DNA from 3 places in the Bradyrhizobium sp. ERR14 genome. Region 1 is predicted to be linked to each of the others. Evidence: riboswitches for the same ligand, from Rfam matches in the RefSeq annotation. Region 1 holds a riboswitch; each other region holds the start of a gene.

Region 1 (4,018 bases):
TGCAGTTTCGCAAGGCCCGCGACCTTGCTGCCTGGGGTTAGTGCCCAGGCAATACTCGACCGGCGGAAAACAGACGTTGCTTGGCGTCAGCAAACGCGGCAACCGTTATGTGAGAAAACTTTTAGTGCATGGCGCGCGATCTTGCTTCCGGCATTTGGACCGGACGCGCGATCGCCTAGGAAACTGGCTCGACGGGCTGCAGGCTCGGATGCATCCGAACAAGGCCGTTGTCGCCCTAGCGGCCAAGATGGCCCGCATTGTCTGGGTGGTCTTGAACAAGCCTGGAGCTCTCTACGAACGCAGAGATCCTGCTTTCACCTGACGCTTCTGGCTTCGATTGCAAGGCTCGGGAACAGTGATGACGAAACAGTGGATCAACATGCCGTAAGCCCTGTGCAAAAAAGCGGGCTTCGTGCCCGAACCATTTATTGGGAACGGCGTGCGCGGATCTCATCATGGCCTGGCTGCAACCGCAGTCCACTCGCGAGAGGCCGGATACATTTATGCAACTGTAAGCGTCATTTTTGCTGTTACGAACCCTTGCACGGACGGGGCGGACCATACACCAGTGCCTTCAGCCGCTTAGCCTCCGACACCTCCATACCGCCGAACTTCGCCTTCCATTTGTAGATGCTGGCGTCGCTGACGCCGTGCTAGCGGCACAGGTCGGCAACCGAAACGCCGGCCTCGTGCTCCTTCAAAATCCCGATGATCTGCTCTTCCGAAAAGCGGCTGCGCTTCATGCTCTGGTCCTTGTCGTGGGCCAGAACGAACTTCAAACTGGATTATGCCCGTGGGGCAAGGTCAGGGTCGTACTTCCCTTCTGAGAGCAATCCGACCGCACTGCGGACGACTTCAAGCGAGACTTCTTGCAGATCAAAGCCTCCTCCGGTGAATGTAGGCGCATTGCACCCTAACGGCGTGACGATTCCGGTATTATCGAGACGCGGTTTGGATATATGTTTCTCGTCCTTCCAATGTTCATGGAGGCAAACCAAGCAGCTTTTGGAATCGTGAACAAAGCGCGCGTCCACGCCGCCTGCGAGCCCCACGGTCGCGTGGCCCATCACATAACGCACTTTCAGTTGGAAAGTGATTCCCCGAGCCAAGCCCCTGCCAGGGCGAGGGGTAGAGACTCGACGGGAAGCACTTACAGCGGACATCGCCGGGTGAAGGGATAGTCCAGACCAGGAACGCCGGAAGGGTAACAGGCGACGCGATCGGATCATGAAGCGTTTCAAATCGTCCCGTCAGGCTCAACTTCTCTCAGTTCATGATCAGGTCGCGAACCTTTTCCACATCCTCTCTCTCGGAGCCGTCACTGCCGACTTCCCGTCGTGTTTCGCGCGAGCGAGCCTTTGCGACTTGGCGCGAGATCTCCACGACAAGCGCTCGCCGAACCTTGACCTCGGGGCTGCTCCAATTCGTTAACTTGACGGCGCCGCCTTGACGAATCTCCGCGAGCGGCGCCTATATGTAGCCCGTCACGGTCTTCCATTCCCGCATCTCGTAGGATGGAAGCTAAGAGGGAACCCGGTGCGCCGGCAACGGCTATTCCGAGGCTGCCCCCGCAACTGTAAGCGGCGAGCGGTTGTCATCATGGTCACTGGCGCGACAGCGCTGGGAAGGCCGACAGCCCCAGCGACCCGCGAGCCAGGAGACCTGCCGCGACTGAACGAAAGTCCTCGGGCGGGGTGCCCCGGTGGGTCGCTTGCAGCTGGTGATATTTGTCCGATCTCCTCGCAAGTCGTCCGCACGGCCCCCAGCCTCAAACATCGCGGGGTTGCCGATGTCGCCGTCTTACGATTTCGATCAGCATGGTCATCTCGTCGCGCCACCGAGTGTGCGGCCGCGCCTAGCGCAGGCGAAGCCTGCCGCGCCTGAGCCGTGTCTGGTGCCCCTTTCGCCATCGCCGGCTCCGCTGCCGTGGCCCCTCGCGCCATCGCCAAAGCCGGCCGACCTCACGCTCGATCCGTCGCGCGACGACTTGTTGACGTCGTTCGGCAAGCTGACGCTGACCGACCGTTATCTGCTCGCCGGCGAAACTTACCAGGACATGTTCAGGCGGGTGTCTTGCGCTTTCGCGGACGATGTTGCGCATGCCCAACGTCTCTATGATGCGATGTCCCGGCTATGGTTCATGCCGGCCACACCGGTGCTCTCCAACGGCGGGACCACGCGCGGCCTGCCGATCTCCTGCTTCCTCAACTCGGTGGCGGACTCGCTCGAAGGCATCCTCGGTACCTGGAACGAGAACGTCTGGCTTGCTTCCAACGGCGGCGGCATCGGCACCTACTGGGGCAATGTTCGCTCGATCGGCGAGAAGGTGAAGGGCGGCGTCACTTCAGGCATCATCCCGTTCATCCACGTCATGGACGGCCTGACGCTGGCGATCAGCCAGGGCTCGTTGCGGCGCGGCTCGGCGGCGGTCTATCTCGATATCCACCATCCCGAGATCGAGGAGTTCCTCGAGATTCGCAAGGCGTCCGGCGACTTCAACCGAAAGAGCCTCAACCTGCATCACGGCGTCAACGTCACCGATGAGTTCATGCGTGCCGTGGGCGCCGGCACCGTGTTCGCACTGCGGAGCCCGAAGACTAACGAGGTCGTCCGCCAGATCGATGCCCGCCAGCTGTGGCAACGCATCCTTGAGAACCGGCTCCAGACTGGCGAGCCTTATCTCTTGTTCATCGACACCGTAAACCGCGCGCTCCCCACGCATCAGCGCGAGCTGGGCCTCAAGGTCTCGACCTCCAACCTGTGCAGCGAAATTACCCTGCCGACCGGCATCGATCATCGCGACGAGGAGCGCACCGCGGTCTGCTGTCTGTCGTCGCTCAACCTCGAGACCTGGGACCAGTGGAGTGAGGAGCCCACCTTCATCGAGGATGTCATGCGCTTCCTCGACAACGTGCTCAGCCACTTCATCACGGTGGCGCCGGACGGCATGAAGCGTGCCCGCTACGCTGCCCTGCGTGAGCGCTCCGTCGGCCTCGGCGTCATGGGCTTCCACTCCTTCCTGCAGGCCAAGGGCATTCCAATGGAAAGTGTCATGGCCAAGTCGTTCAATCTGAACATGTTCCGAAAAATCCGTCGCGACGCCGACGCGGCATCCGTGACGCTCGCGCGCGAGCGTGGTCCGTGCCCGGATGCCCTGGAACGCGGCGTGATGGCGCGCTTCAGCCATAAGATCGCAATCGCGCCGACCGCCTCGATCAGCATCATCTGCGGCGGCACCAGCGCCTGCGTCGAGCCAATCCCGGCCAACATCTACACCCATAAGACATTGTCCGGCGCCATCTCGGTGCGTAATCCGCATCTCGCCAAAGTGCTTGCGGCGAAGGGCGCCGACACTTCGGCGATGTGGCAGTCGATTATAGCACACGAAGGATCGGTGGCCCGTCTCGACATCTTGTCGGAGCACGAGAAAGCGATCTTTCGCACCGCTTTCGAGATCGACCAGCGCTGGATCGTCGAGCTTGCCGCCGACCGCGCCCCGTTCATCTGCCAAAGCCAGTCGATCAACCTCTATCTCCCAGCCGATGTCGATAAATGGGACCTTCACATGCTGCACTGGACGGCATGGCAGTGCGGATTGAAAAGCCTCTACTACTGCCGCTCAAAGTCTATCTCGCGCGCGTCGTTCGCCGGCAAGATCGGCGACAGCGACGAGGTGGCGGCGCCGCAGCCGCAGCGTACTGATTATGAGGAGTGCCTTGCATGTCAGTGATCGATCTTTCGGCCGTCGATCCGCGTACGCTGATCGGCAAGGGACGAGTGGGGCTGCTCGACTCGACCGGAACCTATGATGTCGATCGCTACGCCTGGGCTTACGAGCTCTGGAAGCGCCAGCAGCAGACCCATTGGATGGGCGAGGAGGTGCCGCTCGGCGCCGACCTCAAGGACTGGGCGTCGGACCGCGTCACCCCCAGCGAGCGCGCGCTGCTCACCCAAATCTTTCGTTTCTTCACTCAGTCGGACATCGAGGTCGGGGACAACTATCTCAAGCGCTACATCC
Region 2 (4,018 bases), on a different contig from region 1:
GCAGGCAACTGCTGATGCGATCGGAGCGCGGCTCGAATTGCGCGAGATCGATCGTCTGGCGGTCGCCGGCCAGAGCGCGCCGCAGCCGATCTTCGAGGTGATGGCGCGGGCCGGCGCGCTCACCGCCGCGCAGGACAGCCTGCGCACGCATTATGCCGAAGCGCTCGCGGCCTATCGGGCCCGCCGCTTCGACGAGGCGCGCGCCGCCTTCAACGCCGCGCTCGAAGCCGTCCCCGGCGACGGCCCCTCGCGCACGATGCTCGGCCGCATCGCGCAATTCGAGGCCAAGCCGCCGGAGGAGGGGTGGGACGGCGCCTGGCGCCTGGAGCAGAAATAGCCGTTTTTGTTGGGTCGGCCCGCCCTGTCCGGAAAAAACGTTTCTACTCGATAACGATGTTCGCCGTGACCTATTTCCCGGGCTTAGGTTGGATGTCCTTGAGGCGTTTGACGGGGACACGCCGATGACGGAACTTCAGGACAGGCTGGAACGGTTCGAGACGCTCACCGCCGAATGCGAGCTGATCGCCAAGCTCGCCACCGACAGCACCAAGCGCGAGTTCTATCTGAAACTCTCGGAACAGTACCGTCAGCTGGCGGTGGACATGCGGCAGGCGATCGCGACCAAGGCTGCGGCCTGACGCCGGCTGCAATCCGTTCTTAAGGTTTGGCGCGCATCCTTGACGTCGCGAGCGATCGCTCGTGGTGGAAAGGCCGGGGTTCGCTGCATTGCAGCGCACCTCGCGAGTGTCATTTGCCATGCTTGACAGGGCAATCACATGCGCCTCGTTGCCGTGATCATAGTCGCGCTCATGACGGCGGCCTGCGACCAGGAGCAGGATATCACCGGCTCGACGCTGACCTGCCCGATGCGGAACTACAGCTACAATCCCCGCGACATGAACCAGTGCGTCAGTGCGTGCAAATCGTGCGATCGCGGCACCACGGTCACCTGCACCACCTCCTGCACCCTCAAGGGCGCGCGCTGAGGCTACCGCTTTCTCCGGCGCACCCAGGGGCGGTGCTGGGGCACCGGAACGATTCACTTGGGTTAATCATTGAAGCAGGTGGGCAGGACGCGGAGTCCGATGGAAATGGGTATGCTCGATCCCGGTCGATTTCTGGTGTCGTGCTCGCATTGTGATGCCTGGCCGATGGCGGCCAATGTGAAGCGGTCGAGCTGGTCGGCGTCCCCGCACGAGGTCCGCTTTGTCTGCACGCGCTGTCGTCGCGAGGAGACCGCGATCGTCTCGGCCTCCGGCGAATTGACCCCGATCAAGCGCGTCGATGTTCCGCCGCGCGACGTCGCTGTCGCCTGGGCCCAGGCGCAACGTGTGCGAGGGCGGACCTGAGCGCCCGGCATCGACCGGTCGATTGACTCCCGGGGCCAACGGCTCGTAAATGATCGGCGACGGTTCTCCTCAGGGAGATCAAAAGGGAATGTGGTGCGGGATTGTCCCAACGCAGGGATCTGTCTCAACGCCACGGCTGCCCCCGCAACTGTAAGCGGTGAATCTTTCGTCTCATGCCACTGGGAAACTCGGTCCTGGGAAGGCGACGCAAGGTTACGACCCGCGAGCCAGGAGACCTGCCGTCAGCCGTGGTCACACGCGAAGATGTCGGTCGGGGAGTACAGACATTAGCTTCACCGGAGCAATCCATCGCTCTGCCGTGAAACCTCGTTCGCTGTGACGTGCCACTGACGTCATACCGAGGTTACAATTGTGTCCCGTATCGTCTCTGCCGCCAGGCGCCTTGCCGCCGGCCTGCTCGCATCCGTTTCCTTCCATTCGCTCGATCTGTCCTCCGCCTTCGCCCAGCACGCGCTTGCCGAGCAATTGCCGCCGATCGAAGTGACGCAGCCCGACGATCACAACCGCACGCGGGCGAGGGCGATCGGTGACGGCGAGGCGACTCGGCAGCGGGCGAGGACGACTGTCGCGCCGGCAGGCAATGGCGCCGGCTCATCGGGCTCCGGCGGTGAGGCTGCCGCCGGCGGCGGCGGCATCGTCGGGGCTGCCACGACCGTCATCATGGCCGCGGATATCGCGCATTCGCCATCGCAGACGCTTGCCGAGATCATCGCGATGCAGACGCCGGGGGCCCAACTCACGACGCTCTATGGCGGCCAGATCGGCGCCAAGACCAGCGTGGACCTGCGTGGCTTCGGCGCCTTTGCCACCGCCAACACGCTGGTGCTGGTCAACGGACGACGGTTGAACGACGTCGACATGGCGCAGGTGGACCTCTCCACCATCCCGCTCAATTCGATCGAACGCATCGAGGTCACGCGGGGAAATTCCGGCGCGGTGCTCTACGGCGACAACGCGGTCGGTGGTGTGATCAACATCGTTACCAAAAATGGCGTCGGCGGACCGCCCGTGACCGCGCGCATCGAGGCCGGCTTCGGCTCGTTCAACACCAGGCTCGGCAATGTCTCGACCTCGCTCAATTCCGGTCCGTGGTCGACCTCGTTCTACGGCAATACGGTCAGGACCGATGGCTACCGCGACAACAATCGCTATTCGCAGCAGAACGGCGTCGGCAATCTCAACTACACGACGCTGGGCCTGAGTGCTTTTCTTACCGTCAGCGGCGACAATCAGGAGCTGCGACTGCCGGGCGGCCGCACCGTCGATCCCTCCATCGGCCTCGACGAGCTCAGGGCCAACCGGCGAGGGACAAGCACGCCGTTCAACTACGCCAACCAGCAGGGTTTTGGTGCGACCGCGGGCTTCACCAAGACCCTGGTCAACGGCGTCGATCTCATTGTCGACGGCGGCGTGCGCGACAAGAAGCAGCAGAGTGCTTTCTTTTCCACCCCGACGCCGGTTCCGGCGTTCTTCACGTCGACCTATGTCGGTTCCCATCTGACGAATTGGTCGATCACACCGCGGCTCAGCGTGAAGAGCCTGCTGCTCGGCATGCCGTCGCAGCTCCTGACCGGCATCGACTATTACGATGCGAGCTTTGAGCAGAACCGCGGCGCGGGGCAGGGGCTCTCCCCCTGGCACAATTACGACCTCAGGCAGCAGACGGTTGCGGGTTATGTCCAGCACACATTGGGAATCGCGTCCACGACGGACATCTCCTACGGAGCGCGTGTGCAGAACGTCAGACTTGCGGCACGCGACAATTTCGACCCGGCAGCTCCCTTCAACGCCGACATCGGCGCGCTGCCGCTGACGAGCAACGAGACCCAATATGCGCTGCATCTCGGGGCCGAGCATCGCCTCAACGACCAGGTCTCGCTGTTCGGCCGCATTGCGCGCGCGTTCCGCACGCCTGATGTCGACGAGCGCCTTTCCTCGGGGCCTTCCTTCGATCCCTTGACCTTCGCTGCGATCCCGCAAACGTTCCAGCTCAAGACCCAGACCTCTGGGGATATCGAGGGCGGTGTTCGCATCAAGGGAGGCGGATTGCAGCTGCAGAGTAGTCTCTATCTGATGGATCTCACCAACGAGGTCCATTTCAATCCGGTCCTGTTCTACAACACCAATCTCGATCCGACCCGCCGCTACGGCTCGGAGACCAGCCTGTCCTATCGCGTCAACGATGCCCTGCTGCTGCGCTCCGGCGTGGCCTACACCCGCGCGGTCTTCCGCGAAGGCATCTGGGCCGGCAACGACGTGCCGCTGGTGTCGCGCTACACGGCGAGTGCGGGCATCACCTGGAACATCTGGCAGAATTACGTGGTGCTCGATGCCACCGCGCGCTTCTGGAGCGAGCGACGCATGGACAACGACCAGGCGGGCACCCAGAAGCCGATTCCCGCCAACGGCACGATCGATCTCAAGCTCAGCGGCCAGGTTGAGCGCTACTTCTGGTCCCTCAGCATCAACAATGTGCTGAACGCGCTCTACTACGACTACGCCATCGCGAGCACCTTCACGGACGGCCGCTTCAGCGCCTATCCGCTGCCCGGCCGCACCTATCTGCTCAAGGCCGGCGCAACGTTCTGATTTTCGTCACGGGCCCCTAAATGGACTAGAATTCGAAAGAAGGAGATTCAACCATGGCT
Region 3 (4,018 bases), on a different contig from region 1:
AAGAGACCCAAGCCCGGATCAACGGCCTCGCGGATCGAATGCAGCGCGCAGTTGGCGGGCGGCAGCGACCATGTTCGCTAGCGCCGGCCGAACCTCCTCCCATTTGCGCGTCTTAAGGCCGCAGTCCGGATTGACCCAGAGCTGCGAATCCTGCAGCCGGGTCCGAGCCAACGCCATCAGCTCCTTCATTTCGCCCGCGTCGGGAACGCGTGGAGAGTGGATGTCGTACACGCCCGGCCCGATCTGATTCGGATATTCGTAGTTCCTGAACGCGTCGAGTAGTTCCATTTTCGACCGCGACGTCTCGATTGAGATGACATCTGCGTCCATTGCAGCGATCGCACCGATGATGTCGTTGAACTCCGAGTAGCACATATGTGTATGAATTTGCGTTTGATCAGCGACGCCGGATGAGCAGATGCGGAAGCAATCCACGGCCCAGTCGAGATAGGCGGTCCACTCCAATCGACGCAACGGCAATCCTTCGCGAAGTGCAGCTTCGTCGATCTGGATCATGGTCGCACCAGCATTCTCGAGATCGCGGATTTCGTCTCGGATCGCGAGCGCAATCTGGCGGCAGACCTCGCTTCTGGGAATATCATCGCGAACAAAGGACCAGTTCAAGATCGTCACCGGTCCGGTCAACATCGCCTTCATCGGCTTCCTCGTTAGTGATTGCGCGTAGCGCCACCAGCCTACGGTGATAGGCTTCGACCGCACTACATCGCCAAACAGGATCGGTGGCCTGACGTAGCGCGATCCGTAGGATTGGACCCATCCATTCCTAGTAAACGCGAAGCCGGCGAGTTGCTCACCGAAGTACTGCACCATGTCATTGCGTTCGAACTCGCCGTGCACGAGAACATCGAGACCGATGTCCTCCTGCCAGCGTACGGCGCGCGCCGTCTCCTCCTTGAGGAACCTGTCGTATTGCTCGTCGCTCATAGCGCCTCGGGCATGCGCCGCACGGGCATTCCGGACTTCTTTGGTCTGCGGAAACGATCCGATCGTCGTGGTAGGAAAAGCCGGTAGTCTGAAACGATTGCTTTGGATCTCGGCACGACGGGCAAATGGGCTCGCGCGCCGACGCATGGTCTGGTCGATCGCTTTCATCCGGACAGCGACATTGGCATCATGGATTTTCGGCGAAGTCCGGCGGACAGTCGCGGCACATTCCGACTCGGCAAGAGCTAGCGCAACATTCTGGTCGCCTGCGAGTGCCCGCGCCAGGATCGCGAGCTCTCGCATCTTCTGGACCGCGAAAGCAAGCCAGCTCTTGACGTTGGAAGCGAGCCCGGTTTCGAGTTCAACATCGACCGGCACATGAAGCAGCGAGCAGGATGGGGCAATCTGTACACGATCCTTGCCGAGCTTCGCAATCGCGGGTTCGAGCCGCTTGCGCAGCGACGACAGATTCGACCGCCATACATTCCGGCCGTCGACGACACCGAGCGACATGACGAGATCACTTCGGCCGCCAGCGATGATCTGGTCCAACAACTGTGGCGCCCGAACCAGATCGAGGTGCAGTCCGGCGACTGGCAGGCTCAAGGCGGTGTCCAGATTGTCCCCGAGATCGCCGAAATAGCTGGTGACTAAGATGTTGATGGCCGGCCCCTCCTTGGCGAGCCGGTCATAGGCATGTCGCAAAGATTGTCGCGCCCTCTCATCCAGATCAAGAACCAGGCAGGGCTCGTCGAACTGAACCCAATTTGCCCCACGTTTGGCCAATTCCTGCAGAACCTCGATATAGGCCGGTATCAGTTCATCCAGTAGTGAGAGTGGCTGGAACGCAGGATCGGGACTCTTGCCGAGCTTTAGGAATGTGACCGGCCCGATCAGGACAGGGCGGGTCTGAAAGCCAAGGGCCTTGGCTTCCTCATACTCCTCGATCGGCTTGCGAGAGCATAGCCTGAAAGTCTGTCCCCTGTGAAACTCGGGGACCATGTAGTGGTAGTTGGTGTCGAACCACTTGGTCATCTCCTGCGCGGGTGCGCCAAATCCGCGCGGTCCGTGACCGCAACTCGCATCCTGATCGTCGCATTGTGATCCGCGGGCCATGGCGAAGTACGTCTTGAGCGAAACGGATTCGGTTTTCGAGGCGTAGATCTCCGGGATGGCGCCAACCATGACACTTGTGTCGAGCACCTGGTCATACAGCGAGAAATCGTTCGATGGAATGACCGTGACGCCGATAGATTTCTGACGAGCCCAGTTCGCGGCACGCAGGCCAGCTGCGTCCTCGAGCAACTGCTGTTCGCTGCTTTTTCCGGCCCAGTAACTTTCGAGAGCGAGTTTGAGCTCGCGCCTTGGACCGATGCGTGGCGTTCCGAGGGTGGCAACCGGAAGCGAGAGAAGAGTCATAGCGTGAACCCCATGTTGGGGGCAAAGGCCATGGCGGACGCAGGCAGGGGAAGTCGCGCGGTGCGACGGCTGCTTGGCGCACCACCGGGACACCCCGCCCGTGGACGAATATATTGTCGGGGCAGGTCTCCTGGCTCGCGGGTCATCGCTTCTGTCCGGCCTTCCCGAAGCCGCGCAGGCTTCAGTGACGTCTTTGGACAGCGGCTTGCCGCTCACAGTTGCGGGGGCAGCGCCGGCATTGTCACCGGCTTCCCTCTTAGCTCCGGATCAAATGGAAACCGGAGAACCTCGACGGCTTGGATTATCGGCAAGAGAAGTCTTCCGTCAACCTCTCAGATTATGTCTCACGCTGATGCTGCGACATCTGCTACGCGAATCACCGTGCATCACGTTGAGATGATGTAGAAGCGCTTTCAATCGGCGATATCGGAATGACCATCGCAGCTGCCCGCGGGCCGCACGCCAGATTGGGACAAATGCGGCTTGCGCGGGTCGGGACTGCCACCTCGAGCAGAACGCATCTCCGGCTTCCCAGCGGTTCTTGAGCACGTCCACCATCCAGTCACCTTCTCGGCCAACAGGATCCGTGTTGAATAGGCCCCAGCTGGCAAGGCCAGCAACATACCCCGCCAGCACGTTGATTTGCAGTTCAGCAAGACTCAAAATGCTCGGTGGTGAAGATCGGCTTCGCGTGGTTGGCCGTCGAGTGCAAAGCGCTCCGGACTGAGGCTGTTCTCGAAGCGCCGCGTGTCGCGAGGGAGCGCCAAACGCACCATGGCCCATTGGCCGCAAATGCCCAAACGCATGGCAGAGATCGAAACGCACATTCTGGCAACGATACCGGACCAAACCGTCGCGTGACGAGGATGCATAAGCCGCGCTGGATAGCGCTGAAAGGAAACATCGAGACCTGCCAGTCGGAAAGTCGACAAAGAGGACACAAAAGCGGTGTGAAATACCGTCCATCACCTGGCACGAAGAATGCAAGACTTCGGCATGCCCAGTCTCCTCCTGCTGGGCATGTCCGGCACAGCAAATTGAAGCTGTCGCCGGCAGCGAAGTTAGCGGCGCGTGACATAGAGGGGAGTGCCTGCTCGCACGGGACACCATCGGTCTCCCCGTCGCGTCGCCGCTAACTTCTTGCGCTCGCGCATAGCAGGTTAAAGGTTGCCCCGCTTTAGAATGACGTGTGGATGAAAGCAGATAGGCTGACAGTTATGAGGAAAATGTCTGGAAGACGCGCGTTATGGTTTTGTCTCGGTCAATCCCTGATCTGCCTGGCCGGGTTGGCTGCGACGAACAACAGTGTTCGCGCCAACGAGAGCCCCCTTATCGAAAGATTCAAGTCAACGTGGCGAGCGCAAGACGGCGAGACAATAGAACAAATTATCTCCAATGTCTCGAAGGTGGCGCAGTTCGTCCCTCGAATGTGGGGCGTCGCTGAACTTGACGAAAATGACCATGTTTTCGTTTCGTGGACCAGGCACCGCGATGATACATCAGACGAACAGTACGTTATCACCTGGAAGATCGCGCTCGACGGCACGATTCAACTTGCGTCGACCTATGCCAAACCGATGGAATTGGGCTGGCGCGCCCTGGCGCTCTCGTTGATCGCCAGTGAAGTCAAGGATGGCGAAAGGGACGCAAATTT

The links. A riboswitch is a leader RNA that binds a small molecule or an ion and turns the genes downstream of it on or off. The one in region 1 is predicted to bind cobalamin.
Region 2: another riboswitch for cobalamin. It lies ahead of GGD62_RS04885 (TonB-dependent receptor domain-containing protein); the one in region 1 lies ahead of GGD62_RS39945 (ribonucleoside-diphosphate reductase subunit alpha).
Region 3: another riboswitch for cobalamin. It lies ahead of metE (5-methyltetrahydropteroyltriglutamate--homocysteine S-methyltransferase); the one in region 1 lies ahead of GGD62_RS39945 (ribonucleoside-diphosphate reductase subunit alpha).

The regions. Positions count from the first base shown of each region.
Region 1 is NZ_JACIHD010000043.1:11,803-15,820, reverse strand. Features, by position in the region: partial or broken gene GGD62_RS39960 (IS110 family transposase) at 1-322, shown strand, start outside; partial or broken gene GGD62_RS39955 (transposase) at 567-743, opposite strand; partial or broken gene GGD62_RS39950 (hypothetical protein) at 1,210-1,450, shown strand; cobalamin riboswitch at 1,471-1,685, shown strand; gene GGD62_RS39945 (ribonucleoside-diphosphate reductase subunit alpha) at 1,790-3,730, shown strand; gene GGD62_RS39940 (ribonucleotide-diphosphate reductase subunit beta) at 3,721-4,018, shown strand, end outside.
Region 2 is NZ_JACIHD010000001.1:980,883-984,900, reverse strand. Features, by position in the region: gene GGD62_RS04905 (adenylate/guanylate cyclase domain-containing protein) at 1-337, shown strand, start outside; gene GGD62_RS04900 (hypothetical protein) at 462-638, shown strand; gene GGD62_RS04895 (hypothetical protein) at 777-986, shown strand; gene GGD62_RS04890 (hypothetical protein) at 1,086-1,349, shown strand; cobalamin riboswitch at 1,393-1,608, shown strand; gene GGD62_RS04885 (TonB-dependent receptor domain-containing protein) at 1,722-3,959, shown strand; gene GGD62_RS04880 (hypothetical protein) at 4,013-4,018, shown strand, end outside.
Region 3 is NZ_JACIHD010000012.1:142,531-146,548, reverse strand. Features, by position in the region: gene metE (5-methyltetrahydropteroyltriglutamate--homocysteine S-methyltransferase) at 19-2,364, opposite strand; cobalamin riboswitch at 2,467-2,670, opposite strand; gene GGD62_RS27960 (nodulate formation efficiency C protein) at 3,558-4,018, shown strand, end outside.